Regions from separate parts of the Peribacillus sp. FSL R5-0717 genome, predicted to be linked through region 1. Evidence: riboswitches for the same ligand, from Rfam matches in the RefSeq annotation. Region 1 holds a riboswitch; the other holds the start of a gene.

Evidence for each region. Region 1 has a riboswitch for S-adenosylmethionine ahead of NYE65_RS09955 (5-methyltetrahydropteroyltriglutamate--homocysteine S-methyltransferase). Riboswitches for the same ligand answer to the same signal wherever they lie in the genome.
Region 2: it holds a riboswitch for S-adenosylmethionine, as region 1 does, so the genes downstream of both, NYE65_RS07305 (methionine ABC transporter ATP-binding protein) here and NYE65_RS09955 (5-methyltetrahydropteroyltriglutamate--homocysteine S-methyltransferase) in region 1, are expected to answer to the same signal.

Annotation. Positions count from the first base shown of each region.
Region 1 is NZ_JBBOOF010000001.1:2,036,248-2,039,412, reverse strand. It holds gene NYE65_RS09960 (membrane protein) at 207-731, shown strand; gene NYE65_RS09955 (5-methyltetrahydropteroyltriglutamate--homocysteine S-methyltransferase) at 874-1,977, opposite strand; SAM riboswitch class I at 2,059-2,160, opposite strand; gene NYE65_RS09950 (hypothetical protein) at 2,317-2,736, shown strand; gene NYE65_RS09945 (glycerol-3-phosphate responsive antiterminator) at 2,909-3,165, shown strand, end outside.
Region 2 is NZ_JBBOOF010000001.1:1,500,739-1,503,903, forward strand. It holds gene NYE65_RS07300 (methionine ABC transporter permease) at 1-116, opposite strand, end outside; gene NYE65_RS07305 (methionine ABC transporter ATP-binding protein) at 138-1,154, opposite strand; SAM riboswitch class I at 1,496-1,607, opposite strand; gene NYE65_RS07310 (GNAT family N-acetyltransferase) at 1,749-2,216, opposite strand; gene NYE65_RS07315 (nuclear transport factor 2 family protein) at 2,290-2,658, opposite strand.

The sequences.
Region 1 (3,165 bases):
TTTTGAATGCCGGAAAAAGCAGGGGGAGGGTCGATATGATCGTTCGAAGGTCGAAGTAAAGCGGAAGGAGAACAATTATCCTCTTATCATTTGTGGAAAGCAACATATTACCACTGTGAAAATTTACTAGTTATAACCAGTGTGGGCAGGGTATCAGAGTAGCATCCTGGTAAGAAAATCGCTGGTAAGGAGGGGGTTAGTTAAATATGTTTGGTCTCTCTGATATCATTAAATTTCTATTTTCCTTTTTTTTGATCATGCCGATCGTTACACTGATACATTTGAGCGGGCATATTTTCTTTGTTACGATCTTTGGGGGATCAGAAAAGAAAATCTTGATCGGGTGTGGTAATAAGCTTTTCGCCTTTCGGAACATAGAGGTGAGGAAATATTATTTTTGGAATGGGACTTGCGAGTTCAAGGGTTTGAAACATGATAATCGATTGACGAATACCCTGATCTATTTAGGGGGGGCTATCTTTAATTTAATCAGCATGCTGATCATATATAGCTTAGTGTATCAGAATATCCTGGACAGCTCGGTAATCTGGTATCAATTTATCTATTTTTCTTTTTATATTATGTTTTTCTCCCTGTTTCCGATGTATTTCTCGGACGGATCGCCTAGTGATGGGAAGGCTGCTGAATTGGCCTTGAGGAACAAGCTGGAAGATAGGGTGACGGATGATATATTCGTGAAGAAAATGGAGGATGATGATAGCTGCAAGTAAAAAGGGAACGTCCAGATGGCCGTTCTTTTTTGTTTGCTTTCAGTTTTAGGGTTTTAAGTATAAACCTAATCGGCACGCTTATATTGAAGCCGATTAGGTTGTTCGAATCCTGTAAATAAGTTTTAAAGTCTCCGTAAAATAATCATTCCCATACTTCTTTCGCAACATCAACGACGAATTTCAGCTTTTCCCATTGCTGTGCCTCGGTTAGCTTGGTGCCGTGATGTGTAGAGGCGAAGCCGCATTGAGGGCTTAAGCATAATTGTTCGAGCGGAACGAATTGCGATGCTTCTTTAATGCGTGCCTTAACAGCTTCCTTGTCCTCGATTTCTCCATTTTTTGAAGTGACGACACCCAGTACGACCCGTGCACCGCCATTTGGAATGTATTCCAATGGTTTGAAATCCCCTGAGCGTTGATCATCATATTCCAAGAAGAATCCATCCACTTTTTCTTTTGCCAATAAAGTTGGGGCGATACGGGCATAGCTTCCTTCAAACGCCCATGTCGACTGGTAGTTTCCGCGACATAGATGGGTAGTGACGATAAGGTCTTCTGGTTTGCCTTCCAATGCGCCATTAATGACTCGAAGTGCAAGATCAATTAATTGTTCCCTCGTATATTTTCCATCTTTGAACTGGAAATCCGGAGCTGAAAGTCTGGCAATATATACATCATCCAATTGAAGATAACGCACACCTGCTTCATAAAAGGCTTTCAAAGCATGCTGATAGGCGTTGATGATATCATTTGCATAGTCTTCAATATCAGGGTAGACGTCTTCATTATGAATGCCTGCAGCAAATAATTGATTCGGACTGGGGATTGTTTGCTTGGCAACGGCACGTCCGTTCACGATTTTGTTCAATTCAATGAAATCACGAATGAAGGGATGTTCAGGGTTGAATGAAACCTTCCCGGTATTGCGAACATTATATCTCTCTGTTTCGACACCATCGAATGTGAGGCCTTTTTCAGTTACATATCCCTCGATGCCATTTAAATGTTCGAGGAAGTCAAAGTGCCACCATGTTCGTCTGAATTCACCGTCCGTAACGGCCTCTAAACCAACTTCGATTTGTTTATCGACGATCCGATTGATTTCTTCAGTTTCAATTTCACGAAGCCGCTCAGCTGAAATGGTACCTTCCTTAAAGTCCTTCCTGGCAATATGTAAACGTTCCGGTCTTAATAAACTTCCGACGTGGTCCGCCCTGAATGGTGCTTTCGTTAATGTGATTGACATGTTGATTCCTTCTTTCCTTTTAAAAATAAAAAACCTCTTCTTAAAAATAAGAAGAGGTGTTGGCAACAAAGCTATATACTCTTCTTATCTTCAAGTTTTTACACTTCTGGAATTAGCACAGTACAAGATCAGTCTGTTGCTGAGGCATCAAAGGGCCAGTCCCTCCACCTCTCTGGATAAGAGTTGTCTATTAAATTAACTATGACTATACAGGTAGTTTTTATGAAGGTCAAGGGGTGGAGCTGGAATATTTTGAATATACCGTTTATTAATCCGGGCTGGAATGTTAACGGCATCAGGGAATCCGGCATATGCTTTGAGTGGGGAGGGAATGCAAGGATGAGTCCATTCAAAAATGGCATACCGATTACGGTAACTGAAGCCATGATAGAGAGAATCATAAAAATGAAATCATCTGGTCAGGAGATTAAAGTCGAAATTACGCCAAGTCATATTGTGCTTTCCGGAACGATGGAAGTGAAAAAAATGATGTTTAAGAAAAACGTGGCTTTCCGGATTACATTAAAACCGATTCATGTGGAAAAAAGAACGATTTCATTTGAATTAGTCGAAATGGAACCCATTGACAGGAATTTCATCAACCAAAGGATATTTAACAGACCGCCATTTTTTGAATATGAAAAAAGAGCGATCAAAATGAATGTTAATGCTTGGAGCATCGTGAGAAAAATTCCCATTGGCACAATTAAATCGTATGAACTCGTCGAAGGTGCATTGAAAATGAAACTCTCTTTATGATTCAAGGGGATATTTTACATATATCCTTTGCCGCAATCTATAAAGGGTGTGAAAGGTATGATAGTGTTAAGGTTACATGGTTCATGAAAAAATGTGTTTGATAAATCAAGTTCTTTAAAATATACTAAATGACTTGAAGTTTTGAGTTTTTCTGGTAATGAGGAGGATAATGATGGATCAGAAGATTTTGCCTGCTTCAGCAAGTATGAAGGATTTTGAAAGATTTCTAGAAAGTTCCTATGAAATAGGTGTGTTTCTTGATTTGCATATCTCACAATTGAAAAATGTAAGTATGATGGCCAAGCAGCATAATAAGAAAATGATTTATCATGTCGATTTGATCCATGGCATAAGAAGTGATGAGTACGCGACAGAATTCATTTGTCAGGAATATAACCCCTATGGGCTGATTTCGACTAAATCAAGCGT
Region 2 (3,165 bases), 540 kb from region 1:
ATGACAAGCAGGATACCGAGCGGAAGCCCGATCAATCCGGAAAATATCAATGAGATGGCTACCATATAAAGTGTGTCACCGAAAGCTGTCGACAGCTGCTCTGCCGTTATTTCCATTCCCCAAAGCGTATTACCCATTTATACTTGCACCTCCTGGACGAGAATCCCCTCATCTTTAATATATTGATAAGCCTTGTCGACCTCATTTTTGCTCCCTGTCACTTCGATGATCAAATTCCCGAAAGGAGTTTCCTGGATTTCAGAAATATTGGCTGATAAGACACTTAAATGAACATCATATTTCTTCGAGATGGTTGATAGTAAAGGAGTACCCGAAGTAGTTCCAATAAAATTAATTTTCCAAATAATCGGGATATGGGACCCTATGCTTTTTAAGAAACTTTGTGGAATTTCGTCATGTATGACCGTTCTCACGAAGTTTTTTGCAATATCCGTTTGCGGCTTGGCAAAAACTTCGAAAACCGAACCTTGTTCAACGACGCAGCCGCCCTCCATGACCGCTACCTTATTGCAAATTTCCCGAATGACAGACATCTCATGAGTGATTAGCAGGATGGTGATATTGTATTCTTTATTAATTTTTTTTAAGAGCTGCAGAACTGCACTCGTTGTTTGTGGATCCAATGCCGACGTAGCTTCATCACACAATAAGATCGATGGATTCGTAGCCAATGCCCTCGCAATGCCGATCCGCTGCTTTTGCCCGCCGGATAATTGTTCCGGATAACTCTTTGCTTTGCTCGATAAGCCAACGAACTCCAACAGCTCGCCTACACGTTTTTGAATTTCCTTAGCTGGAGTTCCCGATAATACCAGCGGCATGGCAATATTATCAAAAACAGTCTTTGAGTTTAGTAAGTTGAAATGCTGAAAGATCATCCCGATTTTTTTCTTTTCTGCCCGTAATTCCTTCGGGCTTAATTTGGTTAAATCCTTGCCACCAACAATTACCGAACCATCTGAAGGATGTTCAAGCAAATTGACCAACCTGATCAACGTACTCTTTCCGGCCCCGCTATAACCGACTACCCCGAATATATCCCCCTTTTCCACTGTCAAGTCAATGCCCTTCAAAGCCTCGACAGTCTGTTTCTTTGTTTGATAAACCTTTTTAACATCCTGAAACTCAATCATCCAATCTCCCCCTTGTTGTTTATTTGTACGCATTCCTTATCCAGAGAGAAGAGCTTTGCAACGTTTCATAATAATAGGGTTACATTTTCGAAATTCACGAGTAAAACTGCAAAATTCACGAGTAACTGCACCAAACTCACGAGTAAGTCTGCAAAATTCACGAGTAAATCCACCAAACTCACGATTATTGCGCGAAACTCACGAGTAATTGCACCCATTCTCAAAATAACCATATACATTTTGAATAAACAAAAGAGGCCTCTTCCGTCATCAGACAGAAGAGGCCTCTTTTAGACATAAAAAAGAGTAAACTCTTAAATTAATTATCTAAGAAAAGCTCCTTCTTATCTTTCAAACTTTCGTCCGTTGGAATTAGCACAGTATTTTTACAAAAGTAAAAACCCGCTGCCGAGGTATCATAGGGCCAAGTCCCTCCACATCTCTTGATAAGAATTAACGTTATATTTAATTATGTCCTTCACTATATATTCTAATTTCGCTAAAGTCAACCATATTTTTCATCGCTATAAATAGTTTCATAGTATAGTGAATCGATACTTTTTTATTATATTAATATATTTTATATTTCTACTTTTATAATGATTTGCTCATTCTCCATACAGGGTATTTTTCATTTTCTTCCCTTATCTTCACCATGCCTGAATTCGTATATAAAGAAATCGCCCTTTGATTATCCGGAGAAACCCTTAATTGATATTCGGATACATTAAATTGCCTGAAAAAGTTTTCTGCGTAGCGGACCAATTCCTTGCCAAGGCCTTTACTGCGGTATTCGGGAATAAGATAAAATAGATTCACATAGCCAATTTCAGTTCCTTCGTACTCCCGAATTTGAAGTTCCATTTGTCCAATCGGTTCTTGGTCCTTTTCAATGATCACCTGTCCATCCGGAAATTTGCGGACCCATTCTTCCATTCGTTGCAGATAGGCATGTTCATCTCCAAAACCAGCTTCAGTTCCAAAACTTACAACAAAGGAATCTTTCCGAAATTTAATGATAGTATCTTTATCTTTGTCCGTATCAATGGTACGAAAGATCAACTTCATCCACCCCTATCATTTTAGTGAAATAGTTTTCAAGCAGGGAGTACTTTCTTTTTCATAAATAAAAGTCTTAAAGGGGCCCTTTTGTTTTTGTGCCTTGATGAAAAAACATCTGCCATCTTTCATTCGCACATTTCCAGATTGAACTTCTTAAGGTATGTTCCAGCTTATCTTCATCAAAAATCCGGTATGTAATTAACACGGTATCATCAGACAATGGATGCATCTCAAATTGACTTAGGGTCATGTTCACCGATCCGGCACCCTCTTGCCCCATAAAATCGCTTTTTGACCATATGTTACCCGAACTGCCGAACTCAAAGAAATCATCTTTCAATAATGATGAAAGCTCTTCTGGAGATGTACGAACTTCAAATTTTAACAATTTCTCCTCCAGCTTATACAAATGCTCTTTTAATAATGAAGATTCCCTGTCCATTCATCTTGTCCTCCTTTTTCAACTATTGGTGAAGTTCATGATCAATGCTGGCAAAGATTTTATATCCAGTTGGTTTGGTTATAATTGCGGTCAGCAGCATTTTTTTCTTTTTTTATTTGGCTGTTTTTCCATACTTTGTTGCTATTTACCAAGTAATGTAGAGTGGTTGATTTCCCCTCCAGATGCTCGCTTTCCGCGGGGCGGGCGGTGAGCCTCCTCGGCGTAAACGCCTGTGGGGTCTCACCTGTCCCGCTGCTCCCGCAGGAGTCTCGCACTTCCGCTCCAATCAACCTTAAATCGTTTCGTTTTAAAAACAACAATCTTTACGAAAAGAGCCTTTCTTTTTTAACCGTTTTGCCCTACCTATTTTCTTATTAAGAAACTGGACTCACGACGGATTTTTCTAAGTGTTAAGAACATTTATTCCACAATACTAGCGGCCATTCCTTTTTTACTGCCATTCGATACCTCTAAATAGTTACTCCCGCAACCCATAAAAAAAAGGAG